2 regions of the Methylorubrum sp. SL192 genome follow, and region 2 is predicted to be linked to the other one. Evidence: predicted binding sites of a transcription regulator. Region 2 holds the regulator's gene; the other holds the start of a gene.
What was found. Region 2 encodes PhoB, which activates phosphate uptake and scavenging genes when phosphate is short. Its sites were predicted from a motif close to TGTCATNNANCTGTCAT; they were not measured.

Region 1: the regulator PhoB is predicted to act here: its motif matches at 2,169-2,185, upstream of OVA30_RS11685 (PhoX family protein).

Annotation. Positions count from the first base shown of each region.
Region 1 is NZ_JAPPQV010000003.1:2,319,335-2,334,062, forward strand. Features, by position in the region: gene glyS (glycine--tRNA ligase subunit beta) at 1-77, opposite strand, end outside; gene OVA30_RS11685 (PhoX family protein) at 233-2,119, opposite strand; gene OVA30_RS11690 (DUF3828 domain-containing protein) at 2,314-2,757, opposite strand; gene OVA30_RS11695 (glycine--tRNA ligase subunit alpha) at 2,759-3,697, opposite strand; gene OVA30_RS11700 (hypothetical protein) at 3,793-3,915, opposite strand; gene OVA30_RS11705 (hypothetical protein) at 4,202-4,444, shown strand; gene OVA30_RS11710 (TetR/AcrR family transcriptional regulator) at 4,457-5,020, opposite strand; gene OVA30_RS11715 (nuclear transport factor 2 family protein) at 5,024-5,488, opposite strand; gene OVA30_RS11720 (S49 family peptidase) at 5,632-6,492, opposite strand; gene OVA30_RS11725 (tRNA1(Val) (adenine(37)-N6)-methyltransferase) at 6,717-7,469, opposite strand; gene OVA30_RS11730 (putative signal transducing protein) at 7,470-7,697, opposite strand; gene OVA30_RS11735 (polyprenyl synthetase family protein) at 7,892-8,914, shown strand; gene OVA30_RS11740 (4-(cytidine 5'-diphospho)-2-C-methyl-D-erythritol kinase) at 8,933-9,808, opposite strand; gene OVA30_RS11745 (porin) at 9,941-11,584, opposite strand; gene OVA30_RS11750 (tetratricopeptide repeat protein) at 12,525-14,420, opposite strand; gene OVA30_RS11755 (hypothetical protein) at 14,553-14,728, opposite strand, start outside.
Region 2 is NZ_JAPPQV010000003.1:4,184,179-4,198,906, forward strand. Features, by position in the region: gene OVA30_RS20160 (hypothetical protein) at 537-782, opposite strand; gene OVA30_RS20165 (DUF4440 domain-containing protein) at 1,687-2,061, opposite strand; gene OVA30_RS20170 (hypothetical protein) at 2,237-2,512, opposite strand; gene OVA30_RS20175 (hypothetical protein) at 2,540-2,794, opposite strand; gene OVA30_RS20180 (NAD(P)H-hydrate dehydratase) at 3,224-4,120, opposite strand; gene OVA30_RS20185 (hypothetical protein) at 4,349-4,639, shown strand; gene OVA30_RS20190 (hypothetical protein) at 4,713-5,075, shown strand; gene OVA30_RS20195 (hypothetical protein) at 5,311-5,505, shown strand; gene OVA30_RS20200 (hypothetical protein) at 5,656-5,823, shown strand; gene OVA30_RS20205 (hypothetical protein) at 6,396-6,602, shown strand; gene OVA30_RS20210 (hypothetical protein) at 6,643-6,918, opposite strand; gene pstS (phosphate ABC transporter substrate-binding protein PstS) at 7,339-8,379, shown strand; gene pstC (phosphate ABC transporter permease subunit PstC) at 8,494-9,468, shown strand; gene pstA (phosphate ABC transporter permease PstA) at 9,513-10,406, shown strand; gene pstB (phosphate ABC transporter ATP-binding protein PstB) at 10,448-11,263, shown strand; gene phoU (phosphate signaling complex protein PhoU) at 11,395-12,108, shown strand; gene phoB (phosphate regulon transcriptional regulator PhoB) at 12,191-12,895, shown strand; gene OVA30_RS20245 (GcrA family cell cycle regulator) at 13,100-13,639, opposite strand; gene OVA30_RS20250 (cell envelope integrity EipB family protein) at 14,151-14,728, shown strand, end outside.

The sequences.
Region 1 (14,728 bases), 1.9 Mb from region 2:
TTCAGATCCTCGGCCGCACGCCGCTGCATGCGCGCGGGGATCTCTTCGGAGCGGAGTTCGAGCAGAAGGTCAGGCATGCGCGCGGGAATAGCCGCCCGCTCGGGCCGCGTCGAGACGGGAGATGGCCCCCATCTGTCACCGCCGCCCCATCGTCATCGCGCGCGTCGGCGAAGCAGCCCATGGACGCATTTTCTCCGGATTGATTCGGCGTCTCCTCGGGACGACGGTCCCGTCACCCGATCCGTCCGCCCCCCGTCCGCCGCACCGCCACGACGGAGGGCCGCGGCGGCAGATCGGGCGAAAAATCCGGCCAGCGGGTCGAGGGCTTCTCGTAGGAGCCGAGGGCGCCCTCCTCGTCGGGCTCGCCGGGATGCTGGACGGCGACGAAGAAGGTCTCGTCGTCGGGGGTGAAGCAGGGGCCGCACATCTCGGCGCCCACCGGCACCCGCAGGAAGTGGCGCGCGGTGCCCCGGCGCGGGCCTTCCGTTTCCACCGCCCAGATGCCGTCGGCCCGGCCGGTGGCGCGGCGATTGTTGCCGTCGGTGGCGATCCAGAGGCGGCCGCGCCCGTCGATGGTGCAGTTGTCGGGCATGCCGAACCAGCCGTTCTGCGTGGTGAGCGCGGAGAAGCTCGCCTTCACCTCGGGCTTGGCCGGGTCGCCGCAGCGCACCAGCACCTCCCAGCGGAAGGTCTCGGCGGCGTGGTCGGTGCCGTCGGGGGTGATCTCGATGACGTGGCCGAAGGTGTTGGGGCCGCGCGGGTTGGCGGGCTCCTCTTGATCGGCGGTGCGCTTCCCGTTGTTGGTCAGCATCACGTAGACGCGGCCGGTGCGCGGGTTCGCCTCGATGTCCTCGGGCCGGTCCATCGGCGTGGCGCCGAGGCTTTTGGCGGCGCGGCGGGCCTCGATCAGCACGTCGGCCTGGCCAGCGAAACCGTTGCCCGCATCGAGCCCATTCGCGCCGTGCACCAGCGGCAGCCAGCGGCCGGTGCCGTCGGGCTCGAACCGGGCGACGCTGAGCGTGCCGGAATCGAGGAGGTCGGCGTTGTCCGCGCGCTCGGCCTGCACCCGGCCCTCGCTGACGAAGCGGTAGACATGCTGGAAGCGCTCGTCGTCGCCGAGATAGACGACGTAGCGCCCGTCGAGCGAACGCGCGCCCGCCGCACCCTCATGCTTGAACCGGCCGAGCGCCGTGCGCTTCTTCGGGGTCGAGCTCGGATCGAACGGATCGATCTCGACCACCCAGCCGAACCGGTTCGCCTCGTTCGGCGCCTGCGCGAGATCGAAGCGCGGATGGAAGCGGCTCCAGGCATATTGCGGGCTGCCCAGGCCGATCGCCTTCGCATTGCCGGCCTCCGCATGTCCGGCAGGGAGAGTTCCTGAGAAGTAGTAGTTGATGTTCTCCTCGCCCGAGAGCCACGTGCCCCAGGGCGTGACACCGCCCGAGCAGTTATTGATCATGCCGAGCACGCGCCGGCCGCTCGGGTCGGCCTCGGTCATGAGGCGGGGATGACCCGCCGCCGGGCCGGTGAGGGCGATCGGCGTCTCCGCCGTGATGCGCCGCGTGTAGGGCGAGCCGATCACCGGGCGCCAGCCTTCCGCCTCGCGGACGATCTCGACCACCGAGCCGCCATGGGCGGCCATCTCGATCGCGACCTGTTCCGGGCTCAGGGCGAGGATCACGGCCTTGCGGTCGGCGGCCGCGAGGCCGGGAAACATCAGCTCGGCATTGGTGTATTCGTGATTGACCACGAGGAGACCACGCTGGCCGTCTTTGTCGAGCGGGATGAAACCGACGAAGTCGTTGTTGTAGCCGAACTGGCGCTCCTGAGCCCGCGCGCTCTGCTTCTGAGGATCGAAGGCCGGCGCGTCGGGAAACAGCGGGTCGCCCCAGCGCAGCAGCGGCTTCGCCTCGTAGCCCTCGGCCACATGCAGGTGCTCATCGATTCCGGCGGCGAGTTCGGGGAAGTCGAAGGCGGAGGAATCGGCGGGGGCCGCGACGGTCTGCGGCGCGATTCCGGCGGCGAGTGCGGTGGCGAGCGAGCCGCGCATCAGGTCGCGCCGAGAGAAGCGCTGCGCGATCACCGCATCGAGGGTCGGAGCGTCGGGCGTGTCGGACATCGGGCGCGTCTCTTCCACCGTCGTGAGGCGGCGCGCCTACGCCCGTCCGATGTCGCTTCGATGACGGGACGGTTCCCGGTGCGGCCGCGCGCTCAAGCGCTTTCCGACGAAGTGGACACCGGTTCGGCGAAAGAAAGCATGTTGAAATAAAAACCGAGAGACGCCGGCCTGATGCAATGGGGTCGGATACGGCTCTAGGGCAGCGGCGCCGACAGGATGGCGGCGAGATCCCAGGTCTCGCCCTTCAGCGAGCGAACGTTGGCGATTGTCCATGCGCCGGCCTCGCGCACGAGGTTGTAGCGCAGTTCCTGCGGCCCGCCGTTGCGGAAGGTCGCTCGCACCTCGGCCCGGTCGCCGTCGTTCGAGAGCGGGGCGAGGGCCAACGACTTGGCGAAACCCGGCTCGGTGTCCTGGCCGTTGACGTAAAAAGCGAAACCGAGCCGCCCGACCTCGCCCTTGGCCTCGCGCTGGTCGCGCTCGTAGAGCGCGCGCAGGGATTTGGCGTAGAAGCGCACCGCGTTGATGTCGTCCGCCGCGTAGAAGGCCCGCACGGTCTCCACCGGGTCGGTCGCGGATTGCGCGAAGGCCGGCCCCGCCAGGAGCGCGAACGCCAGAGCGAGGACGGCGCGCCGCCGCATCTCAGGCCGCTGCGGCGTGGCCGCCGGCCTCGGTCTTCAGCCATGCGGCACCGCAGGCCTTGGCCAGTTCGCGTACGCGCAGGATGTAGCTCTGACGCTCGGTGACCGAAATCACGCCGCGGGCGTCGAGCAGGTTGAAGACGTGGCTCGCCTTGATGCACTGGTCGTAGGCCGGCTGCACGATGCGGTGGCGCGCGCCCTCGCTCTCCGGGGCACCGGCTTCGAGATAGAGGCGGCAGGCCTTCTCCGCATCGGCGAAGTGGCGGAACAGCATCGCCGTGTCCGCGGCCTCGAAGTTGTGCCGCGAATATTCCTGCTCGGCCTGGAGGAAGACGTCGCCGTAAGTGACCTTGTCCTCACCCTCGCCGCCGTTGAAATTGAGATCGTAGACGTTCTCGACGCCCTGCACGTACATCGCGAGGCGTTCCAGGCCGTAGGTCAGCTCGCCGGCCACTGGGGCGCATTCGAAGCCCGCCACCTGCTGGAAGTAGGTGAACTGGCTCACCTCCATCCCGTCGCACCAGCATTCCCAGCCTAGGCCCCAGGCGCCGAGCGTCGGACTCTCCCAATCGTCCTCGACGAAGCGGATGTCATGGAGCTTGAGATCGACGCCGATCGCCTCCAGCGAGGCGAGGTACAGCTCTTGGAGGTCCGGCGGGTTCGGCTTCAGGATCACCTGAAACTGGTAATAGTGCTGCAGCCGGTTGGGGTTCTCGCCGTAGCGTCCGTCCTTCGGCCGCCGCGAGGGCTGCACATAGGCCGCCTTCCAGGGCTTCGGGCCGAGGGCCCGCAGAGTCGTGGCCGGATGGAAGGTGCCGGCGCCGACCTCCATGTCGTAGGGCTGGAGGATCACGCAGCCCTTGGCTGCCCAGAAGCGCTGCAGGGTGAGGATCAGGCCCTGGAACGAGCGTGTCGGCGAAAGGTCGGCGTCACTCGGCATGGAAGGTCCGACAGGAGGGAAGCTGCCGGACCGTTTAAGAGCGGGGGGCGGGGTGTCAAGCAAACTCGCTGCCGGGGCCGCCCCCTGTCATCGGTCTAGGCCCGGGGTGCGGAGCGGGTGAAGTTCCGCTTGGCCGTCCGGTCCTTCGGCACCGCCTGGATTGCCGGCTTGTCTGCCAGCAACTGCTTCACGCGGTCGTTGAAGTCGGTCGCTGACACGGGGCGTGCGCCCCCCTTATCCGAAGAATAAGCCATATCGGTCTCCGCAAAAACGCCCAAAGCACGGGATTGCGCGGAGGGTTTCCTTCATATGGGGCGCCGGCCGGCATTTACGAGGCCGGGGGCCGAACGGGGCCGGTGGCGAGGCCCCGGTGCGCCCCGGCACATCTTTTTACCGGACGCGGCCGCATCGCGGGAACGGCAAAGGTTTCTGCCAAGTTAAGACGGCAAATGAACAGCCACGCTCCGGCCCTCGCGGCGAGCGGTTAACACTTTCGGACAGATCATGCGCACGGGTTTGACTGTTTTCGCCGCCCTCGTCGCGGCCTCGCTCGCCACTACGTCGCTCATGATGGGCGCCTCGAACGCTTTCGCCACGCCGGATGGCAGCGGCATCGTCGAGAAGACGGTGGCGGTCACCCCCGTCGAGATCGCGCCGGTCGCCGCCATGCCCGCCTCCGAGACCTGCGCCCGCAAGGTCCGGGTGGTCTATTCCGGCTACGCCGCTCCGGCCGGCTGCGCGCGCTGAGCTGAAACCGGCTCAGGGTCGGGCGAGGCACCGCACCCGCAATCCCGCCAGGATCCGCTCGAACACCTCCGACCGGTCGAGCGCGCGGGCCAGCACCACCGCCCCCTGGATGCCGCCGACGGCCTCTTCGGCGATCATGCCGGCCGACGCCGAAGGATGTCCCGCCCGGCCCAAAGCCGCGGCAAGGGCTTCGACCCAACGGGCGAAGTAGTTTCGGAGACGGCCCGCGAACCGGTCGCGGGCGTCGCTCAGGCTCAGGGCCCCGACGAGGCAGACCCGGCGGCCGGAGCGGAAATAGTCGCCGACCGTCGCAAACATCGCGGCCACGGCCGCCGCCGGGTCTTCCGCCTCCCGCAGGGGGCGGAAGACGTTGGCCTCGAACCAGCCGTCGATCTCGGCGAGCACGGCGCCTGCCATCTCCTCCTTCCCGCCGGGAAAGAAGTGGTAGAGGCTGCCCTTGCCGAGCCCCGTCGCCTTCGAGATCAGCGACAGGCTCGCGCCCTCGTAGCCGTGCTCGCGAAACACCTCCGCGAGCAGCGGCAGCACGTCGGACCGTTCGGCGACGGTGCGGGCCACGCCCTACAGCCCCAGATCGCTCAAGGACGGGTGGTCGTCCGGGCGGCGGCCGAGCGGCCAATGATACTTCCGGTCGGCTTCCGCGATCGGCAGATCGTTGATGGAGGCGATCCGGTGGCGCATCAGGCCCGCCTCGTCGAACTCCCAATTCTCGTTGCCGTAGGAACGGAACCACTGGCCGCTGTCGTTGCGCCACTCGTAGGCGAAGCGCACGGCGATCCGGTTGCCCTGATGCGCCCAGACTTCCTTGATCAGCCGGTACTCCAACTCACGCGCCCACTTGCGGCGTAGGAAAGCCGCGATCTCCTCGCGTCCCCGGACGAACTCCGCGCGGTTCCGCCAGACGCTGTCCGGCGTGTAGGCAAGGGCGACGCGCTCCGGGTCGCGGCTGTTCCAGGCATCCTCCGCCATGCGCGCCTTCTGCGCAGCGGTCTCGTCGGTGAAGGGCGGAAGCGGGGGGCGCGACATGGCAAGGCCTTTCTGTACTGATCGGTACGATCAATACCGATCGGTACAGACGTTCTCTTGCGCCGACAAGCCTGATCTCGAAGCTGTGTCGGGCGGATTCCAATCATGAGCCGCGAACAGGACCGCGAGTCTTCGCTCGCAGTCTACAGCCCGAGCCGCGCCCAGGCGGCACGCTCCTCCACCGCCGCGATCAGCGCATCGGGGAGTCCGGCCGCGGTCTGGCCCGGACCGGCGCGGCGGAGCAGGCGGGCGAGCCAGGAGCCACGATTCTCGGCCACGAGCCGCAGATCCACCTTCTCGCCGTAGCGGGCGCGCAGGGTGCCGCGCAGATCGCCGAGTGCATCGACGAGGCCGAGATCGAGCGCCTGCCGCCCGGTCCAGACCGCGCCGGTGAACAGGTCGCGGCTGGCGTCGAGTGTCGGCCGGCGCTCGCGCACGAGGCCGGAGAACAGGGCCTGCACGTCGGCCTGGATCTCCTTCAGCCGGGCGATGTCCTGCGGGTTTTCCGGGCGGAACGGGTCGAGCATCGCCTTGGCCTCGCCCTGGGTGTGGACGCGGCGCTCGATGCCGATGCGCTCGATCAGCCGGTCGAAGCCGAAGCCGGCCGAGACCACGCCGATGGAGCCGACGAGCGAGGCGGGATCGGCGACGATCTCGTCGGCGGCGCAGGCGATCATGTAGCCGCCCGAGGCCGCGGCATCCTCGACGAAGGCGAAAACCTTGATCTCCTTCTCCGCCGCCAGCGCCCGGATGCGCCGGTAGATCAGGTGCGACTGCACCGGCGATCCGCCGGGGGAATTGATGACGAGCGCCACCGCCGACAGGCCCGGCATGGTGAAGGCGCGCTCCAGGCTCGGCGCCACCGTGCCGATGGAAAGGCCCGCCCGGATCGGCGAGACGGCGCCGATCGCCCCGCTCAGGCGCACCACGGCGACCCGCGGCGGGGTCTCGCGGAAGCGGCGGGGCAGGAGGCGGCGCATCCAGGTCGGGATGGTCAGCGGCATGGCGGCCTTTTTTCAGAACGCGCGGGTGCGCGGCTTCCTAGATCGCATCCCGACGAAGCGGTCACCGATTCGTCGAAAGACTGCGCGTCTAAATATGGGGCGGGAGACGCCGACCTGATGCAATCGGGTCGGATACGGCTCCACGAGGCAGGTCCGTTCTCCGTTAACAGGACGTCGCCAGCCGATCCATTGCAGCGGGCGCCCGCTTCGACCGGGATCCGGCTTCACGGCGCCGGCCAGGGTTCGCCCCGATGCAGCGCCTCGGCTTCCCCGGTGAAGCGCCCGGCCTCGTCCTGAAGCACCAGGGGCGGCAGCAGGCGAAACGGGGCGCGGCTGCCCTTCACCGCCGCAACCAGCACGCGGATCGCCGGTCGATCGGCCCGCCCGTGAACCGGGCGGACGGCGCAATCGCCGAAACGCCCGCGTAGGGCGTCGAGGCAGGCGGGCAGAGCATCGGCCCGGTGGATCAGGCCGAGCCGGCCGCCGGGGCGCAGCAGGTCGGCGCAGGTTCTCAGCCACAGATCGAGCCCGCCGGCCGCGAAGCTGTGGGCCGAGGCTTTTTGCGGGACGGGGGAGGGGCGGTGTGCGCCCTCCTCAAAGAAGGGCGGGTTGGTCAGCACGATATCGGCGCTGTCCGGCTCCAGGCCCGCCGCCCGGCGCTGCACCCCCGGCGCCAGAATATCCGCCTCGATCACCGCGACACGCGCGTCGAGCCCGTTCGCCGCGGCATTCTCCCGGGCGAGGGCGACGAGGTCGGGATCACGCTCGACCAGCACCACACGGCCCACCTCGGTGAGCCGCGCCACGGCCAGCCCGACCGCGCCGGTGGCCGCGCCGAGGTCGTAGAGCGTGGCGCCCGGCGCCGGCGCCAGAATGCGAGCGAGTAGCACCGCGTCGGTTCCGGCGCGGTGGGCGCCGCGGGGCGGCTGGCGCAGCCTCAGGCGACCGCCGAGGAAGGCATCCGGCTCGGCGCCCACTCAGGGCTCGTCGCGCAGTTCGGCGGACAGGCCGGCATCAATGAGGATGCGGCGGGCCTGCGGCGCATGGTCGTCGGGCACCAGCAGGCGCCGGCCGAACACGCCGATCGATCCTTCGAGTGCGCTCATATGCTCGTCGGCGACGAAGAGCGGCACGCCCGCCTCTTCGAGGAGCGAGCGCGCGAAGCCGATCAGGACGATGTCGTTGCTGCGGATCAGTTCCTTCACGGCACCATCATCCTTCGCCGGCACCCCGTGGCGGGATCGCGCGGCCTCCCGGCTGGTAACATTCTCCACGCTGTTGCGCAGCCGTGCGGCACGACCGCGTGTTGCCCTGCCGCCGGCCCCGTGCGACAGGGGCAGCCGCGGGGCAGGGGTTCCGGCAGGGTGCCGGTCGAGAGTTTTTCCGGAGGCATCGCGCTTTGGGCGTCGTCGTTACCCTCGATGAAGGCCGCTCCGATCCGGAGGCCAGCCTCACCGATCTCGTGAGCCTCGTCGCGGCCGGGATGGAGCGGGTGAACGCGACCATCCTGTCGCGCACGGGCTCCGACGTGGCGATGATCCCCGAGGTCGCCAACCACCTGATTGCGTCGGGCGGAAAGCGCCTGCGTCCGATCCTGACGCTCGCCTGCGCCGATCTCTGTGATTACGGCAGCGGCGACGGCGCGGTGAAGCTCGCCGCCGCGGTCGAGTTCATGCACACCGCGACCCTCCTCCACGATGACGTGGTGGACGAGAGCGACATGCGCCGCGGGCGCGTCGCCGCCCGCATCAAGTGGGGCAACGAGGCGAGCGTGCTCGTCGGCGATTTCCTGCTCGGCCAAGCCTTCCGCATGATGGTCGAGGTCGGGAGCCTGCGCGCCCTCGACATCCTGTCCGCGGCGGCCACCGTGATCGCCGAGGGCGAGGTGATGCAGCTCACCGCCGCCAAGAACATCGAGACCAGTGAGGACGAGTATCTCGCCGTGATCCGCGGCAAGACCGCGGAGCTGTTCGCGGCGGCCTGTGAGGTCGGCCCGGTCCTAGCCGGACGGCCGGAATCCGAGCAGGCAGCCTGCCGCGCCTACGGCATGAATCTCGGCATCGCGTTCCAGCTCATCGACGACGTGCTCGATTACGGCGGCACCAGCGCGGCGCTCGGCAAGAATGTCGGCGACGATTTCCGCGAGGGCAAGATCACCCTGCCGATCGTGCTGGCGCTGCGCCGCGGCTCGGACGAGGAGCGCGCCTTCTGGCGCCGCACCCTCGAACGGGAGGATCGGGCGGAGGGCGATCTTCAGCAGGCGCTCGCCATCCTCAGCCGCCATCGCGCCCTGGACGACACGATCGAGCGGGCGCACCACTACGGCGATCAGGCCCGCGCGGCGCTTGAGCCGTTCCCGCAGGGGCCGATGAAGGCCGCCCTGCTGCAGGTGGTCGATTTCTGCATCGCCCGGGCGCACTGAGCGCCCGCAGCCGACGGGTCAGGCGAGCCGCGTCGGCTCGACCCACCAGCCCGGCTCGGCGGTGCGGATCGCTGCGGCCGCAATCTCCGCCGCCCCGTCATCGGAAAAGATTGCGAACACGGTGGCCCCGGAGCCCGACATCCGCGCGAGCCGGCACCCGGCCTGAGCCCGCAGCAGCGCCAGCGCTTCGCCGATCACCGGGGCGACGGTGAGGGCCGGCGCCTCGAGATCGTTGCGAGCGGGGGTGATGACGCCGAGCACGGCGTCCGCATCGAGGCTAGCCCCGACGACCGGATGCTCCGCCCCGTCGAGCCGCTGACCGACCGCGAGGCCGAGCGCCTTGAAGACCGGCGCGGTCGAGACAGGCACGCCGGGATTGACCAGCACCGCCGGCAGCGATGCGAGGCCGAGCACCGGCCCGATTTCCTCGCCCGCGCCGCGCATCATCCGCGCCCGCGGATCGAGGCAGACCGGCACGTCGGCGCCGGTCGCCCGCGCAGCGGCGATCACAGCAGGATGGTCGAGGGCGAGCCCGTTCAGCTCGGCCAGCAGCCGCAGGGCCGCCGCCGCATCCGAGGAGCCACCACCGATCCCCGCCGCGACGGGCAGTTGCTTGTGCAGGCGGAAGGCGCCGAGCCTCAGGCCGTCCACGCCCGCAGCGAGGTGGCGGGCGGCGCGCAGGACGAGGTTGTCGTCGAGCGGTCCGGCGGGCCCGGCGGTGGGGCCGGAGATGTCCAGCGACAGATCAGGGCCCGGCACCAGTTCCAGCGTGTCCGCCACGTCGGCGAAGGCCACGAGGCTCTCCAGCGCATGGTAGCCGTCGCCGGGCCGGCGGCCGAGGATGTGCAGGGTCAGGTTGATCTTGGCCGGAGCGCGGGTGGTGAGGACGGACACAGGAGCTCTCGGCCGATGAGGCGGGGGACGGGCACTGCCATAGGGGGAGCCTTCCCGACGAGCAAGGCGGTTCGCACCGGCCCGCAGCGGCCGACGGGCGACGGCCGCGCACCCGTCTTTCGGGGCGATGCTCTAGAAATCGCACTGGATGCGCATGCGGATCTGACCCGCATCGTGGCGATTGGCCGTCACGAACGGCAGACCGTTCACCAGGATCGGGTAGGTCGCATCCGGAACGCGCCCGCTCTGGACCGAAGTGCCGATATACGTGCCCTCAATGCCGATATCGAGATCCCGGACCGGCGACCAGATCAGACTCACGCCGGCGATCACCTGATCCGTGTCGCGAAGCACGGGGCTGAGGCCGAAGGCAACCGGATTGGCGAAAGCATTGGGCGGGGCGGAGTTGCCAACCAACCCATTCAGCATGCTGAAGGTCTCGCGGGTTCCGCGCTTGTAGTTGAGCGCACCGTAGCTGCCGTAGAAGGCCGAGCGCCATTCCGGCGTCCAGTAATGGAGAAAGGAGCTGACCACGGTGAAGCTCGTCGACAATTCGAGCTTGCCGGTGATCGGGTTGACCACGGCATCCGAGACGAATTGCTGGACGGAAGCCCCCTGAATCGGCGTCAGATTGCTGGCGTAGCTGCCCGTGAAGAACGTGAAGCCGGTGTAGTTCATGGCGCCCTCGGCATAGGCCGCCTGAAGGTAGATGCCATCGCCCGATGCGATCATCGGCAGGTTCAGCTTGACGCCGGCTTGCACCGCCCAGCCGTAATCCGTCTGCGCGCCGGACGTGACACCCCGCGCCGCCAGGAGTGCGGCCGCCGTGTCATTCGCGATGGTGGTGCCGGCCGGACCGAGCGCTGGGGTGGCGATGAAGCCGCCCACATTGATGTTCGCGACGGCGGAGGAGAGATGGGCGGAGCCCCAACTGTCATCGTAGTGCAGCGCTGCCACGAAGTCCGGCATGCGCGAGCGCTGCACGGCGTCGAGGAAGGCAGCGCCCGTGGCGTTGAAGCCGCCATCGGTCGCCAGGATTACAGGTGTCGGCGCCGCCGTCGGCGCGACGAACTGCGAGGGCGCACCGAGCGGGGCGGCAGCGGCCGCGACGGAGGCCGCGTAGACCGGCTGCTTCCGGAAAAACGGGTCTTCCATCGACAGGCTCAAGCTCAAGCCGCCGCCGATCCTCGACGTGTAGGCAAGTAGGTTGGTCGAGGAGAGATTGGATCCGGTCGTGAGGCCGCTCATCTCATAATCATGCGCGTAGAAGTCGAAGAAGGAGGCGGCGCGGCCAGCGGTGATGCCGGCAAACTGGACGAAGGCCTTTTCGGCAATGAAAAAGTTCTGGATGCGGCCGAACGTATCCTGACCGAGCGCCGGGGAGGCATTGGCAATGCGCTGCTGCGTACCGGTGGACTGGAGGATGCCGGTGCGGCTCGCGGCGTCGATGCGGAGGAACGCCCGTAAGACGCCGAAATCGGTTTGGCTGCGGGCATCGAGATTGAGACGAATCATCCCGCGCGCCTGGGATTGGTCACCCTGGCTCTGCGTGCGGTTGCGGTTCGGAACGAAACCTGCCTCGTAGCGCGCCCGGCCGGAGAAGCGCACGCACGTATCCGTACCGGGAATGAAGAAGAAGCCGGCACCGTAGGCGTTGCAGGCGCGCAAGTCGTCGGCCAGTCCGCTGTCCCCCCTGGGGAAATCCGCCGCGTGTCCGGCAGGGCCGGCGGCGAGACTGGCGCAGCAGGCCAGCAGGCCCGATTTCAACCGCGACATCGACACTCCTCTTCCGGCTACACGCGCCGGTTGGTTTGCGGATGTCGAAGCTACTACAAGTCCTGTGCCGCTCAGATCGGTGCCGTCTCGCAAGACCCGACCGGCCGCACAATCCGCGCGGCGACATGTGTCAAGTGTAGGCCGCAGTCCACGGCCTTAATTCAATCTAACGATGATGAGGAGCCAAAAGGTATCGACGACCTGCACATAGATCGATATAAGAAATAGAAAATCAAATAATCAGAGCATGAGTTTACCGGTGCATTCAGCTTATGAAATATTAAACTCAGCCAGGAGGAATTTACACTTGCAATAAGATCACTTTGATCGCAATTTAGGGCCACAATTTTATTCATATGCAATATTAAATTCCTTAATAAAGTAAATCATCCGACTTATAAAAACAACTGTGGCCAGTTTAGCCGACAAATTTCCTCGGTCGCGAATGGATTGTCGAGCGCTCGCTGAGAATACGCGAGTCGTCGAAATACGGCAGGATCAAACCTACACATCCGCCTCGGGCCACATGTTGCGCCAATGCAACAAATGATAAGTTACCGCTTCGGACATGGATTTCGGGCGGCGGAGGCGGGTGCAGAGGCACCTGGGGCCAAGTCGGCGATGCCGACATTTGCAGCAGAACCCGGCCACCGGTTCGGGCAGAGGCCCGTCTTGGGGCAACCATCCGAGCGGTGACGGCCGAGCCTCGCGAACAGACGATGCATCACGAAAGGCCCGCCCGACGTCCCGGACGACGCATGGACATCATGGGGGCGAAGCGCGTCAGTCGATTCGCTCTTGCGCCATCACAAACGCGAACGCGCCGAACGAAGCGGCGCTCAGGATGAGCGGCGCCGAGCCTCGCCATGGCCGTCAGCGGCCGCGCCACGCGGCGGATTCGAGCGCGACATCGTGCAGGGGAGGAGGGACGCGTCGCCCCTTACTTCCCCGGCTTCTTGTCCGCGGCGCCCGGCGGCTCGCTCGGGGCGGGGGCGCCCTTCGGCAATTCCGGGTTCTCCGCGTTGTGCGGCGCCGCCACCGGGGCAGGCACGGTCTGCGCCGGGTCCTGCGCGGGCGGGTTCTCGGCGGTGGCGGTCGGCTTGTCCGGCTCGGGCAGGCCGTCCTTCAGCTTGGCGTTGATCTTGGCGAGTTCCTCAGGCTCGGGGTTCAGGTCCTTGGCGTGTTGCCACTGGAACTTGCCCTCAAGCCGCCGGCCGGTGCGCCAATAGGCATCGCCGAGGTGGTCGTTGATGGTCGGGTCACCCGGCTTCAGTTCGACCGCCTTCTCCAACTCGCGCACCGCGTCGTCCCAGCGACCCAGGCGGAAATAGGCCCAGCCGAGGCTGTCGATGATCATGCCGTCGCGGGGAGAGAGATCGACGGCCTGCTTCAGCATGGTGAAGCTGTCGTCGATGTTCATGTTCCGATCGACCCAGGAATAGGCGAGGTAGTTGAGAACCTGCGCCTTGGCGTTCGGCTGGGTTGGCGGAACGAGGTTCAGCGCCTTCTTGAGGTCGGCCTCGGCCTTCTGCCACTCGCCGGCCCGCTCGTAAGCGGTGCCGCGGAAGTAGAACAGCGTCCAGTTGTTCGCCTCGCGGCCGGGCTCGATCAGGTTGATCGCGCGGGTATAGGTCTCGGTCGCCTCGGTGAACTTTTTGCGCGCGCGCTGCACGTTGCCGAGCGCCGAGATGACGTCGACGTTGTCGGGGTTCGCCTTGAGGACCGTGTCGAGGTGCTGGAGCGCCTCGTCACCCCGGCCCAACTGCTCGAGGTTGAGACCGATCTGGATGTCGGCGTTGAGCTTGAGCGGCGAGGAAGCCGGGATCTGCGCATAGGCCTCGTTCGAGCGCTCGACCTGCTTCATGCGGTCCAGGGCGTCGGCGAGCGTCAGCCGTCCCACGGCGTGGTCGGGGGCGAGGTAGAGCGCGAGCCGCAGATAGACCACCGCCGGAAGCTCGTCGCCCTGCGTCGAGCCGGCCGAACCGAGCCCGTACAGCACTTCCGCCGCGCCCTCCTGAGCGGAGGCGATCAGGGGGCTGAGCGGCTTGCCGGCCTTGAGCTTGTCGAGCGCGTCCACCACGAGGGGGTGGCGCGGCATCACCTTCTCGAACTCGCTGTAGGCGTCGATGGCGAGATCGGTGCGGCCGATGCCGGCCTCGAAACGGGCATAGCCGTCGACGATGCGCAGAGTGTTGTGGTCGGCGTCGTAGGCCGCCTTCAGTTTGCGCTCGGCCTCCGCCCGGTCACCGATGACCGAGGCGATCAACCCGGCATGGTAGTCGCGGAAGACGTTGAAGTAGCGCTCGCCGCGCAGGCGGTTCAGGGTCTCGTAGGCGCGCTTGCCGTCACCCGCGCCGGCATAGGCCCACGCCGTCAGCAGCGTCCCGGTGAGGTCGGCGGCCGCACCCCGGCCGCTGCGGCCGAAGCTCTGGCGGGCAGGGCCGTACTGGCCGGCCTTGAGTTGGCGCACGCCGAGGGCGAGCTGAGCGAGGCCGTTCGAGCTTTCGCGGGTGGCGAGCCGCTCGGCAGCGCGGAAGGCGTCGGTCATCGCGCCGTCGGCCAGCAGCGACACGAAGGCGCGCTCCAGAAGCTCGGCGTTGCGCGGGTCGCCCTTCACCGCCTCGCGGTAGTAGCTCGCGGCGGCGGCCGTGTCCTTCGAGGCACCGGCGATATAGGCGGAGAGGAAGTTGCCCTCGAGCGATTCCGCCGGCTCGTACTCGGAGAGCGGTGAGGATTCCCGCGGCTGCATGGCCGCCGCCGGCAGAGAGCCGAGACCGGTCGAAGCAAGCAGCAGGGTGAGCGCGGTGGCGCTCCGGCGGGCGGCGTATCCGAACATGGGCACCAGTCACGGCTCCTTCGCGGGCCCGACGGACGGAGCTTCCTCCGGCCGGTCCCGGTTTGGCGGGGGACACTGTACTCTTCCCGCCATGTCCGCAAGGCGAAAGGATGGCGCGGGGGAGGGCGCCGTTCAGGTGCCGTCGGTGCCGTCGCCGAGCTCGGCGCGGGCATCCTCCACGAGCTGCGCGAGGCCGGCATCGACCTCTTCGCCGAGGAGCGCCCGCTCCGCCGCCGTCAGGTCCTTGGCCCAGGCGCCGCTGCCGAAACCCTCGCGGCATCGCACGCGCTCGGCCTCGATGAAGGCTT
Region 2 (14,728 bases):
CGATAATCGCTGTGTGCATCGCACCATAATGCGCTGTCAGGTGTTTCTTCTCGATATTATGCAGAACCTCTAGGCATGTTGCGTTGTCTCTGGTCCGTGAGCCATGCGCTCAGCGGATATCAAGAAAATCTTGAAATGCTCAAAAGGATTTATTCTGACGCTTTATATTTCGCTTAGGCGTCTCAGCGACTGTTTGAGTGCATAGGCCTGCGTAAAGAGCATTGCCGCTACGCAATGAAACCAACCCTCGCTCAGCCGGGTATCGCAACTCAAAAGCTGGATACTGGTGCGTTGCTGTCGATGCTTGGCGTGGACAGACCGAGGACCTGCCGATCATGCACGCCTGAGTTGATCGGCCCGTCTGGCCTACCATGCTGGGAAAGCTGCCCTGATGATGAAGACCGGGAGCCAAACGGGGATCGCCGGAATGCCAGTCGGGGCGCTGAGCGTGTCCTAATAGCCGGTCACGTTGCCGAACCGGATCTTTTGCAGATCGGTGCCGACCGCCTTATGCGCTTCTTGATCATCACCCCGCATCAATCCACGCGCAACGACCTATACTCAGGATGGACGCCGTAGTTCAGCGGCATGATCCAGCCTAAGCCCACGGCCTCAGCGCCGAAGCGCTCGATGAAGTCGATGCAGGCCTTGTAGATGTTCGCGCAGGCCGTGGTGCCGAGATACCGGCAAAGCGGTGAAGTCGGTTGGAGTGCGCCGAAGACTCTGCGCCCTTGATCCGCTTCGGAGGGGAGCGGACCGGGCGCGGGTTCAGGACGGGGCATCGGTGCTGTCCACCGACATAGAAACCGTCAGTTACCTCAGCCTCGCCGGTCGGAGGCAAAAAGAGCTGCACAAGCCCTGGACGCGCAGAGGACGGTACGTGCCGGCGCCGAACGTTTCAGGGGCTCCATTCACCAACAGAGAGTGGCGTCACTCCTCCCGTCGAATGCGAAGCCGATCGACCGTAAGCTCGCCGATCTCTAAGCGGCCGATCCGGGCCCGCCCGATCGACAGCCGCCCGATCGCGAAAGCTCCTACGGCAAGCGCACCAACGGCCAACGCTCCAACGGCGAGTGCCCCAACGGCGCCCCGCCTGACCGCGGCCTCTCGGACCGCTACGGACGTCAGCGGATCGGCAGGTAGGTTGCGGGTCATCGTGGCAGACCTTTCGCTCGACGGAGGGCTTGGCGGAGTGCGAGGCGTTGGAGTTCAACCTTGCCGCCAGCCTATCCCGGCGATCGCGCGCAATCGAGACAGGATGTCACCGCAGGGTGAATCTCGCCTCAGCGAATCATCCTCTCCGTGTTGCCGTCTCTCAAAAAAGTCAGCCACTCCACCTGACTGTTCATCGCTTTGTCGCAGGTTCAAGGCCGGCTCGGTGAGCCAAACTCTTCCAAGCTCTCGGAGAGCCTGCGGTTTCCGCACTTTACGGTGCGCTGGAATGACCGCGAGCGCGACGGCTGCGCAGGGCTGATCGTGTGTGATCCGTTCGACCAGCTTTGCTGAGTTGCCCCCTGCATCGCGCTTGCGCTCGCTTGAAGGGGGGTATGCGCACCGGCCCTGCGCCGCCTCTACTATAAGAGCGAGAGCCGCCCGGTCTTCCGAGGCGGCTCCCTTTCACGATGTGCTCGGCCGTTGATCGCGACGCGAGTCGTCGTCGGCGACCGCTCTCACGTGACCGCCGCGTCAGCGCTTCTCGTCAACGACGGGGGCAAGAATGCGCGGGGTCTGCTGGTGTTGGACCACCCGCCATTCCTCATGCGACAGCCGGCGGTAGGTCGAGGTGCAATGGGCCTCGTAGGTCTCTTCGCCCCGTGAGGCTTTCACGGAGTAGGCGATGACGATCAGGCCTTCCTGGGGACGCGCGATCCGGCCATCGTCGAATTCGACGCCGGACCAACGGGGTGTGTTCGCGACCGCTTCGATCGCTTGAGCGCCGCCGAAGACGTAGGGCGGCTGCGGCAAGGCCATCAGGCACTCGTCGTCGACGAGTTCGCGGTAATGATCCGGGTCACCGGTCCAAAGGCTCTTTTCGAACGACCAAACACGATCATCGTCCACGGGGTCCTCCTCAGGCTGTCGAAGTGCCGGGACAAGACCTGCGCGCGGTGATCGTTCCTGGAGTGCACCCGCCCTGATGGTCGCGTGCGTCGCCCTGCCGGCGTCGGACCGGTCGAAACTCTCATCCTCACCAAGAAGCCGGCGAGCTTCACGTCGGCCTGTTCCGCCAGCGCCCTCAGGCGCTGGCGACCTCGAACTCCATGCCGCGTCCCGGTCCCTGGTCGGCATAATCCACGAGCGTCAGCCCGCGCTCGATCAGCGTCTCTTCGAGGATGTCGCGGTGCTTACGCACCATCTGCCCGATCGCCAGCGGCGTCAGGCGCGGGCTCGAGCGACGCAGCGCATCCACGCCGACATGGGCCGGCATGCCCTCGTTCTCGGCGATCCGTGCGAGCGCCAAACCCAGGTCGCGCGCTTTCGTCTCCGCGGCCGATTTCGGCTTGAAAGCCATGTGATGCCTCTTCTCTCGATACTTTCGTCAGGCGGCCTGCAGCGTCTCGGCGAAGTCTTCCGGCACCTCGCCGAACCGGCCGAGAATCGTCGCGCTTTCCAACTCCCCCGTTTCGTCGTCAGCCACGATCTGGATCGCGGCGGTGCCCGGCAGCCGTGTGGCCATCGCCTCGGCCCGCTTCAGTGCACCGTTCACCGTCGGTGATACCTGCTGGTCGCCGGGGCACAGACGTTTGCGCTTCAGAATGAAGGTCTGCACGAGGTAGGTCGTCCGCATCGTCACCGTCGGTTCTCCCGCACCAGGGCCGAGCCGGCCGCCATTCACGCGTCGGGCAGGCCGACGCGGTCACGGAAGCCCGAGCCGGAAATCGGCCGCCCGCTTGTTCTATTTTCGTTCTAGCACGAAAGATGGCGCTGCGTGAGCTTGTTTTGCAGCGCCGACACGCTTGGCGGGCGGCTGTTTGCAGCGTTCGCGATCAGCCACCACCGATGCCGGAGATCACTTTGCCGGTGCCGTTGCAGTCCGGACAAGTCTTGGCTTCGATCTGGCCGCTTCCGCTACAGCGGGGACACAGGTTCTCACCCGTTCCGGGTGTACCGGGCGGTGCTTCATCGCCGGGTTTCGCGGGCTCCGATTGCGTCATAATTACGCTCCCTCGTCTGAGGTCAGGGAGAACCCGCGCCGTTTTAGCCATGTTCCCGGCGCCGACGTTTACGACGAGTGGCCCGCATCGACGTCACGCAGGATGGCGGGTACCTCGTCGATGATCTCGCGTGCCAGGAAGCCGACTGGTCCGACGCGCTCAGCGAGCCGCCGCCCGGCTTGCCCGTGCAGATAGACCCCCCATGCCGCCGCTGTCGTCGCCTCCGTGCCGCGTGCGAGCAGCCCCGCGACGATGCCCGCCAAGACATCACCGGAGCCGGAGGTCGCCAGCCCGACACCGCCGCCGCTGTAGAGCCACGGCTCACCGGAGGGGGGCACGATCCAGCTCTGCGCGCCCTTCATGATCACGACGCATCCGAGCTTTTCGGCAGCCCTTTGAGCTGCCGCCAGAGGATTGGCTTCGACCTCGCTTCTGTCGATGTCCAGGAGCCGAGCCATCTCGCCGGCATGCGGCGTGATCACCGCGCGGCTACCGCAGGACCGGACCGCGCCGGCCTGCGCGCCGAGCCCGGCTATGACGCCGGCATCGAGCACGAGTGCCGAGGAGGCTCCAGCCGGAAGAAGCGAGTGGACCAGTGCGTCGGCCGTAGCTCCGGCGCTCAGCCCCGGGCCGATCAGGATCGCGTTGCAGCGCTCCGCCAAGGCCGGCAGGCGTGCCGCGGCCGAGGCCGGGTCGATCCCACCCTCCTCCGTCTCGACGAAGCCGATGACCCGCGCCTCGGGCACCGCGAGAGCCATCGCCGACGCGGCGCTCTCCACGGTCGCGATTCGGAGGCGACCGGCTCCGGCCCGGAGCGTGGCGACGCCTGCCAGAAAGGCGGCGCCCGGAACTTCGGCGGATCCACCGACCACGAGGACCGTGCCGCGCTCCTCCTTGCTGCCCTCCTCGGGGATCGGCAGGGGCAACTCCCGAAGGCGATCGAGTGTGAGGTGGTTTACCTTCATCGAGCGGCTGCGTGTGCGTCCGGATCGGTCCAACGTCGCGGCGCCATCCTTCGCAGGTCCGAGGATGGTGCCGGACGGTAAAGCGTCGGACGGCGCGTCCGTATCCCTTCAGCGTACGAGCAACTCGATTCGATTTAGCCGCTTCGAACGTGTCACTAGCTCCAATTGGCGATTGGATACAAAATCGCGGCCTCGGGTTCCCCGATGGACAGATCATCGGGAACCGCCATGAAAAACCTTCTCATTCTCGCAAGCGCGGCCGGCCTCATGGCTGCGAGTCTCGTCCCTCTGACTGCGACATCGGCCGATGCCCGCTCCCGTCACAAGAGCCGTGGGATCGTCACGAGCGACGGCAGCGTGACCGGCGGACGCGGCCGGGGCCAAACGATCTCCCGCGGCGCCACGGGAGCCAGCACCATCAGCCGCAATTCCGCGGCGGGCGGCAATGCCAATCAGCCCGAGCGTGCGGTCCCGCAGGGGAGCGGTGGTGGCGGAAGCGGTGGCGCCGGCGCGCAGTGACGCCCACTCGGCGTCGGTGAACGGCGCGGGCGGCGATCACGACGACAATCGATGCGAAGAAAGTGTGTGATCGATGGCACTCCGTTCCGAGACCCCGCCCCCTCCGGCCGACCATGTGCCGGACGCACCCGCTCCGTCGGAGCGTCCGACCAGCGCGCAGCTGAAGGCCGAAATCGATTCCGGCCGCACCGGCGATAAGATCCCCGCTCACGATCCCGGCTTGTCGCCCCTCGGGACCGATGACGAAGCGGCCGGGACGCCCGCGGATGCGTCCCGCGTCGCGCTGGCACGCCAAGAGGAGACCCGGCCGCGCCGCCAGAGGGCCAGCCGAATGCAGACCGGGCACGGCGCCAACCGCTGGGTCATGCCGGCCTATTACGGGGCCATCGTGGTGGCGGCCCTGGCGGTCGGGCTCGTCGTGTGGCTGTTGCGCTGACCTAACGGATCGCTGCGATCGGGCGATCCCAGCCATTGCCCCGGCGGCGTGATCCGGTCGGCCCGCTTCGGACGCCCTGCCGACGTGTGTCGATGCACGATTGTTCCAACTTTACGCGATGGTGCAACGGCATCTTATCGGGCGCCTGCCACGCTTCGGTGCTCACGCGGGGACATCGATGTCCAATCATGCAGGATTTCCGGTCGACGCCCCTCCGACGCCCGGTGAACCTGGGTTGATCGCGGTCGATGAGCACACCTCGATTGGGTGCTGGGTCCACGACATCTCCGCGCAGGACGTCGAGATCGTCGTTCCCGACGCCTCCCTCGTCCCGGACGTGTTCCTGCTGACATCGTCGGCCCAGGAGTCCATCAAGGTGTGCCGCACCCTGTGGCGAACCGACGAGATGATCGGCGCACGGCATCTTTAGGGTGTCGTCCAGACAATGGTCGCCGGCCTTCGACACAGCGGTACAGCGGTACGATAATGGCGGCTTCGAGCATTGCTTCGGAAAGCGCATCGATGCGTGTGCAACGAACCGCGCAGGCCGTTGCCGGGTTGATCGAGCCGGAGGTTCCTCATGGCCGAGACCAAACAGACGGACAAAGTCGAAGCCCCGGATCGACCGCGCCTGACGCCTCAGGGCCATAGCAGCGGCACAGCTTCCGGGGAGGACAGCACCGACCCCCAAGGCGGCGCGAAGCAGGGTCAAAGCGACAAGGCGGAAGGCGAGCGGCGCGAGCCGTAAGCGCTGAAGCGCTGGTCGCCTGAAACGCGATGATGCGCGTGTTGCCTTGAGGTCAACGCGTGACGGGCCGGCTTCTCAGGAGAAGACCGACCCGCCTGTCGCCTGCGTACCGCATTGGGGGGCTGGCAGCCCAACGACAGTGATTCAAACGGACCCAGTGCAGCGGATCATCCCGAACCGTAACGACCGGGAAAACTTCGGTAAGGCCGCCAAATCATTGTCACAGCGGTCTTTTTTCCGCGAAATCGCTGCGGCACGGGAGAATTTTATCCCATCATGTGCGCTAGCGCACGAAATTTGCTCTCCATGACGGGGGTTGCGGAAGAAGGCGTTTCCCCGAAACGGCACGGAGGCGCTCGGATATTCCGGCTTTATATCGATGCGTTCGACCGGAGCGTGGACAACTTTTGTCCCGCCACGGTTCACGTCCGGCACCTCGAATTATTGCCGACGAAGTTCCGGCCGCGTCGTCAACGGTAAGTTCTTATTAACCATCTCGATGCAATCCTCGTGACCATCGCTCCCCCTTGCCGGTTGCGACACAGTTCCTTCAGATTCGGCCTGGTCGATTCATGGTACATCTCGCGACGGACTGCCCCAGCGGATTGATCGTCGAAGCCGCCATGCCCGCTCTAAATGGCGAGAGTCGCGATCGGATCGGACAGGGCCTGCGTGACGCCTATGTCGAGCGCTGCGACGCGCAGCCGATCACCGACGCGCAAGTCGAATTGCTGCTGCAACTCCGGCAGAAAGAGCGCGATCGCCGCCGCAGCGCCTGAGGATCGGGTCTCCCCGTCTCAAGAGGCCATGGCTTGACGATTACTGCCAGCGCCGGGCCTTCGGCTGCTGGCGCCGGACCTCGGCGGCCCGGATCATGGTCAGTACCCGATCGAGATCCTTGAGCAAAGACGACTCGGTCGCGCGTGCCGAGGCGATCTCCTGGTCATCGCTGCCGAAGCGCTGACGCTGCTGCTGCAGCGTCAGCTCGTCCTCAAGCGCCGCCCGCTCCGCGTGGAGCGCGAGGTAGGCCGCGTCCTGAGGATCGGCCGGATCGAGGAGGGGCTCTTCCTCGCGGGGTAAATGTGGCTCCGTCACGATGACGGTCTCCTCGGACGTTTCAAGCGCAGACCCGGTCCCACTCAGGATCTCAAGAGCGAGATCTCGTGAAGATCACTGCCGTGGAACGACTGAGCGTGCCTCACGAAACTTCCGGGCGCTGACCATCGTTGCATCGGCCGCGATGCTGCGGCGGACATATTGTCAGAGAAACTGACCCGCGCACCTGTTCCGGTAACGCTCCCGGGGGACGAGTGGTCCCGTCGCGGTCCCATCCTCCGTGAAATTTCGTCTTCCCCCAGGGCTTTCCGGGAGCTTTCCAGGGGCTGTCATGTCACCGTCATGTCGCCGTCATAGAGGCGGCGCGTCGGTGCACTAGATGGCAGCAGCGTCGCAGCGAGACCGGTTTCAAATCAGGACCGGCCCCGACAATGCGCCCGACACCCTACGGAGATGCTCGTGAAACCCTTCACTTACGCTCTGGCCGTCGGCCTCGCGGCCGCCCAGCTCGCGACCTCAGCCCTGGCCGCCGACATCACCGGCGCCGGTGCCACCTTCCCCTTCCCCGTCTATTCGAAATGGGCCGAAGCCTACCGCAAGGATACCGGCACGGGCCTGAACTACCAGTCGATCGGCTCGGGCGGTGGCATCAAGCAGATCCAGGCCAAGACCGTTGATTTCGGTGCCACCGACGCGCCGCTGAAGCCCGCCCAGCTCGAGAAGGACGGCCTCGTCCAGTTCCCGACCGTCATGGGGGGCGTCGTCCCGGTGATCAACGTCCCGGGCATCGAGGCCGGCAAGGTCAAGCTGACCGGTGAACTCCTGGCCGACATCTATGCCGGCAAGATCCTGAAGTGGTCCGATCCGAAGATCGTCAAGCTCAACGACGGCGTGAAGCTGCCCGACGCGAACATCACCCCGGTCTACCGCTCGGACGCCTCCGGCACGACCAACATCTTCACCACCTACCTCTCCTCGATCTCCGAGCCGTGGAAGAAGGAATTCGGTGCCGCCACCACGGTGAGCTGGCCGGTCGGCCAGGGCGGCAAGGGCAACGAGGGTGTGACCGCCACCGTGAAGCAGGTTCCGAACTCGATCGGCTACGTCGAGTCGGCCTATGCCAAGCAGAACAAGCTCGCCTACACGCTGATCCAGAACAAGGCCGGCAAGTATCCGCAGCCCGATGACAAGGCGTTCCAGGCCGCCGCCGCCAGCGCCGACTGGAAGTCGACTCCGGGCTTCGGCATCACGCTGACCAACCAGGCCGGCGAGGAAGCGTGGCCGATCACCGCCGCCACCTTCATCCTGGTCCACAAGGAGGCCGCGGACGCCGCCAAGGCCGGCGACGTGCTGAAGTTCTTCGACTGGGCCTACAAGAACGGCGACAAGCTCGCGACCGAACTCGACTACGTGCCGCTGCCGGACAACGTCGTCGGGCTGATCCACGAGGAGTGGAAGGGCATCAAGGGCAAGGACGGCAAACCCGTCTTCGGCATGTAAGCAACCGTCTCAGGCCCTCTCCCGCACCCGGGAGAGGGTCTTTCTCCGAGTGTCCGGCTCGCCTCACGGGCCACGGCGCGCTAAACGCCCTCCATTCGAAGAGCCCTTCCGCGGATGACCGCCTTGACCCAGTCCATCGCCCTGGCCAGCGAGAGCGGCGTGCCCCGCACCGCCCCGAGCAAGACCGCCGACCGCCTGTTCAAGGGCGGGGCCTACGGCTCGGCTCTGCTCGTGCTGCTGGTGCTCGCGGGCATCCTCGGATCGATCATCTACGGGGCGCTGCCCGCGTTCAGGGAGTTCGGCTTCGGCTTCCTCACTTCCAGCGCCTGGAACATCGGCACCGAGCAGTTCGGCGCGCTGCCCGCCGTGATCGGCACTGTCGCCGCCGCCCTGCTGGCGCTCGTCATCGGCGTGCCGGTTTCGCTCGGCATCGCGATCTACCTGACGCAGCTCTGCCCCGGCTGGGCGCGCAAGCCCGTCGCCATGACCATCGAGCTGCTCGCATCGGTGCCGAGCATCATCTACGGCATGTGGGGCCTGTTCGTGTTCGCGCCGCTGTTCGCCCGCTTCGTGCAGGTGCCGGTCTCGAACCTCGTCGAGGGGCTCCCGATCGTCGGCACGATCCTCTACGCGCGCATCCCCTCCGGCGTCGGCGTGCTCACCGCCGGCATCATCCTCGCGATCATGATCGTGCCGTTCGTCGCCTCGATCACCCGCGACATGCTCGACCAGATCCCGACCGTGCTGCGCGAGAGCGCCTACGGCATCGGCTGCACCACCTGGGAGGTCGTGCGCCACGTCCTCGTGCCGCAGGCCTCGGTCTCGATCATCGGCGCGATCATGCTCGGCCTCGGCCGCGCGCTCGGCGAGACCATGGCGGTCACCTTCGTGATCGGCAACGCCAACCGCCTCTCCGCCTCGATCTTCGATCCGGGTTCGACCATCGCCTCGCGCATCGCCAACGAGTTCAACGAGGCCGACGGGCTCCAGCTCTCCTCGCTGATGGCGCTCGGCTGCCTGCTCTTCATTATCACCTTCGTCGTGCTGATCATCGCGCGCCTGCTGGTGCGGCGCACCAAGGTCGCCTGAACCGAAACGTCCGCAACGCCGCCAGCCTCGGAAAACGACGCGCCATGGATGCCAGCACTCCCCTCGCAACGGCCGAACGCCCCCGGAGGGCGAGCCGTGTGCGCTCCGGCCGCCGGATCGCCGACCGCGTCCTGATCCTGGCGAGCACCTTCGCCACGCTGCTCGGCATCGTCGTGCTCGGCTCGATCCTGCTGATGCTGATCGTCGAGGGCGTGAAGGGCTTCACCCCCGCCCTGCTCACGGAGCCGACGCCGGGGCCGGGCTCCGTGGGCGGCGGCATCGCCAACGCCATCCTCGGCAGCCTCGTGATGACGTTCATCGGCATCGTCATCGCCACGCCGATCGGGCTGATGGCCGGCACCTTCCTCGCGGAATACGGCCGCACCTCGAAGATCGCGGACATCATCCGCTTCCTCAACGACGTGCTGCTCTCCGCCCCCTCGATCCTGATCGGCCTGTTCGTCTACACGCTGATGGTGCGGCCGATGGGGACCTATTCCGGCTGGGCCGGCGCGGTGGCGCTGGCCATCATCGCCACCCCCGTGATCGTGCGCACCACCGAGGACATGCTGCGCCTCGTCCCGAGCCAGATGCGCGAGGCCGGCGCCGCGCTCGGCGCGCCCCGCTCCCTCGTCATCCGCGCGATCACCTGGCGGGCGGCGAGTGCGGGTGTCGTCACCGGCATCATTCTGGCGCTCGCCCGCATCGCCGGCGAGACCGCGCCGCTGCTGTTCACGGCGCTCAACAACAACAGCTGGTTCAACGCGAACCTTCTCGGCGGCGTGCCCAACCTGCCGGTGATGATCTACCAGTTCGCGCTGTCGCCCTATCCGAACTGGCAGAGCCTGGCCTGGGCGGGCGCCCTTCTCATCACCGTCACCATCCTGGCCCTGTCGGTGGTGGCCCGCCTTGTGATCAAGGACCAGCGGGCGCGCTGAGGCCGCCCCCCGGACAGACCTCCTACCTGCGAGACAATCCGATGAGCGCCTCCCCCGCGATCCGCAGCCAGTTCGAAGGTCGAAGCCCGGCCGACGTCAAGGCTCCGGTGCGCATCGCCTGCAAGGATCTCAACTTCTACTATGGCAGCTTCCATGGCCTGAAGGACATCAACCTCGATTTCCGCGACAGGCAGGTGACCGCGCTGATCGGGCCTTCGGGCTGCGGAAAGTCGACGCTGCTGCGCACCTTCAACCGCATCTACAGCCTCTATCCGGAGCAGCGCGCGGAAGGTGAGATCCTGCTCGACGGGCAGAACGTTCTGGACCCGAAGATCGACCTGAACGAACTGCGCTCGCGCGTCGGCATGGTGTTCCAGAAGCCGACCCCCTTCCCGATGTCGATCTACGACAACGTCGCCTTCGGCCTGCGCCTCTACGAGAAGCTTCCGAAAGCCGAGCTCGACGTGCGCGTGGAGGAATCCCTGCGCAAGGCGGCGTTGTGGGACGAGGTGAAGGACAAGCTCAAGCAGTCCGGCACCGGCCTCTCCGGCGGCCAGCAGCAGCGCCTGTGCATCGCCCGTACCGTGGCACAGCGCCCCGAGGTCATCCTGTTCGACGAGCCGACCTCGGCCCTCGACCCGATCTCCACCGGCCGCATCGAGGAGCTGATCGAGCAGTTGCGGACCGAGTTCACGATCGTCATCGTGACCCACAACATGCAGCAGGCCGCGCGCATCTCGCAGTTCACGGCGTTCATGTATCTCGGCGAGCTGATCGAGTTCGACGCGACCACAAAGATCTTCATGAACCCGGCCAAGCGGCAGACCCAGGACTACATCACCGGCCGCTTCGGCTGAGATCGGCCGCGACTGCACGACAGTCGCAGCCCCCTTGCGCCCTCGTTGAGACGCGCCCTCTTCCGCCGGACCCGTGTCCATCGCAGCTTGAGAGCGCCCTCGTCCGACCGCCTGATCGGGAAATTCGCGACATGGCCGACCATATCGTCTCCTCCTACGACACCGACCTCGAGAACCTGCGCCGCTCCATCGCCGAGATGGGCGGCGTGGCCGAGAAGATGATGACGGATGCCACCGACGCGCTGGTGCGCCGGGATACCACCCTCGCTCAGGCGGTAATCGTCGCCGACAAGCGCCTCGACCTGCTGCAGCGGGAGATCGAGGAGCGTTCGGTTCTCCTCATCGCCCGCCGTCAGCCGCTGGCCATCGATCTGCGCGAGACGATCTCCGGCATCCGCGTCTCGGGCGACCTGGAACGGATCGGCGATCTCGCCAAGAACATCGCCAAGCGCGTCGTCGCGATCAGCGATCAGGCCCAGCCGCAGAAGATCGTGCTCGGCGTCCAGCACATGAGCGACCTCGTGCAGGAACAGCTCAAGGACGTGCTCGATGCCTATGCGAGCCGCGACGTGACCGCCGCCCGCGAGGTCTGGGAGCGGGACAGCGCCATCGACGCGCTCTACAATTCACTATTCCGGGAACTCCTGACCTACATGATGGAGGATCCGCGCAACATCTCGTTCTGTACGCACCTGCTGTTCTGCGCCAAGAACGTCGAGCGGATCGGCGATCACACCACCAACGTCGCCGAAACCATCGAATACCTCGTCACCGGCGAGACGCCGACGGCCGAGCGGCCGAAGAACGACGCTTCGAACTACGCGACGATTACGCCGAGCACCTAAGGTTTCGGGGCAGGCGCGGCGATCAAGAGACGCCCCCGGCTCCTCTCTTGAGGGCCGGGCGTGACGGATGGAAAGACGGGCGATGACGAGTGCGCACATCCTGATCGTCGAGGACGAGGAATCGCTGACGACCCTGCTGCGCTACAATCTGGAAGCGGAGGGTTTCCAAGTCGATGTCGCGGTTCGCGGCGACGAGGCCGACCTTCGCCTGCACGAGACCACGCCCGACCTCGTACTCCTCGACTGGATGGTGCCGGGCCTCTCGGGGATCGAGCTGTGCCGGCGCATCCGTGCCCGCCGTGAGACCGAACGCCTGCCGGTCATCATGCTGACCGCCCGGGGCGAAGAGACCGACCGTGTGCGCGGCCTCTCGACCGGCGCCGACGACTACGTCGTCAAGCCGTTCTCCGTGCCGGAGTTGCTCGCTCGCGTCCGAGCGCTCCTGCGCCGCGCCAAGCCCACCCACGTTTCCGACATGCTCGTCGCCGGCGATATCGAGCTCGACCGCGTCAGCCATCGCATCCGCCGGCAGGGCCGCGAGATCCATCTCGGGCCGACCGAGTTCAAGCTGCTCGAATACCTGATGCAGAGCCCTGGCCGGGTCTTCTCCCGGGAGCAGCTGCTCGACGGTGTGTGGGGCCACGACGTCTACATCGACGAGCGCACGGTCGATGTTCATGTCGGCCGCCTGCGCAAGGCGATCAACCGCCCGCGCCAGAGCGACCCGATCCGCACCGTGCGCGGCTCCGGCTACTCGTTCGACGAGATGTTCGCCGGAGCGGAGTGATACGGTCTCCGCCTGATCGAAGGGGGAACTGTCTCGCTCAGCCCGCGCGGCGCTTGAGCCAAGTCCAAATCCGCCATCCGAACGGATCGACCGGATTTGGCCCGAGGGGCGGTCCTGCGAGTCGGGCAAAGCCCGTCCCTGCTCGGTGCACGCGGGCATCCGCCCGTCGTCTCGGGCGTGCCCGGCCGTCCTCTCCCAGAGTCGTTAGCGGAAACCGGCGACGCGGCGGTCGCGCTTGCGCTCGGCGGCCGGCTGATAGGCGATCTGCGCGTGCTGGGTGCAGTACGGAAGGCCCGTGATCGCGCGGCCGCCGCAGAAGCGGAAGTCCGGCGAGGTCGGGTCGCCCATCGGCCAGCGGCACATCGATTCGCGCAGATCCATGATGGTGACCCGCTCGGAAACCGCGAGGGCCACCGGCTCCGGGGCAGGCTTCTGCGGCAGCGGGAAGTCCGGTGCGGGTCTGTGCGCGACGATCGCGGGCGGCTCCGGCAGCGTCGGCTCCTCGACGACCACGACCTCCATCTCGACCTCGGCGGCCAAGCCCTCCCGGCGACGTCCCTGCGACGCCGCACCCATCGACTTGACGCGGCCGGAGAGCCCGAGGCGATGCACCTTGCCGATGACGGCATTGCGCGAGACGCCACCGATCTGCAGGGCGATCTGGCTGGCGCTCAGGCCGTCGTCCCACAGGCGACGAAGCAGCTCGACGCGCTCATCCGTCCAGCTCGGGACCGCTTCCGTCATTGTCCCCTCCACGTCGAAACATCCTTGAACGCGAGACCGGCCGGCAGCGCGGCGCTGCTGGCGCGCATGGCGACAGCAGGCATGGCCAGGGCCCGCGATCCGGCCCTGCACATGTCGGTTAACAGACGCCAAAGATGCCGTTGGCGACGCTGTGGAGACTACAGGACAGCTCGGCCGCGGAGCAAGGGTCCGCGCGTCTCACGGTCCGGTTTCCCCCGGCAATCGGACCCGTCGGACGGTGAGACGGGTCGGTTTCCGTGGTGGAGCAAGCGAATCCTCCGCCATCCGTTAACGCGTTGCGTAAACTTGATCTTTTCCGAGCATGCGGACCGGGCGAGGGCCGGCTGGCCGGAGTGCCGGGCGGTTGCGCCTATCGCCGAGATGTCCGTGGTCGCGTCGGAAGCGCGATCGAAAAAGATTGTCCGGGCGGACGGGATGACTATGTGACGGACGTCGTCCGCCGGCCTGCCGCCTGTGGACAACCCACTTCAAGCGGACTTTGGGAGATCGCATGCGACTGCGCCTCGCGCCGGCCCTTTTCCTCCTTGCCGCGATGCCGGGAAGCGCGATGGCCGCGGGGCCGGCCGCACCGGTTCCGAACGACGCCGCGATCCGGCTGGCCAACCACCGCGCGGTCTACGACCTGTCGCTGGCGCGCTCCGAAGGGACGCGTGCGGTCGAGGGCGTGCGCGGGCGCATCGTCATCGATTTCTCGGGCGACGCCTGCCGCGGCTACACCATGCAGACGCGTCAGGTGACGATGCTCAATTCCGGCGAGTCCGGCGACCGCACCTCGGATCTGCGCAGCACCACCTTCGAGAACGGCGACGGCAAGAGCTTCCGCTTCCGCACCACGACCGTTCTCAACAACGCGCCCTCCCCGGCCGTCGATGGGACGGCCGAGGCAGCCGACGCGCTCAAGGTGAAGCTCAAGGAGCCCAAGCGCGACCAGTTCCAGGCCGAGGGCGCGGTCCTGTTTCCGATCCACCACATGATCCGCCTGATCGAGGCGGCCAAGGCGGGTGAGACGACGGTCTCGGCCAAGGTGTTCGACGGCTCGGATGACGGGCGCAAGGTCTACGACACGCT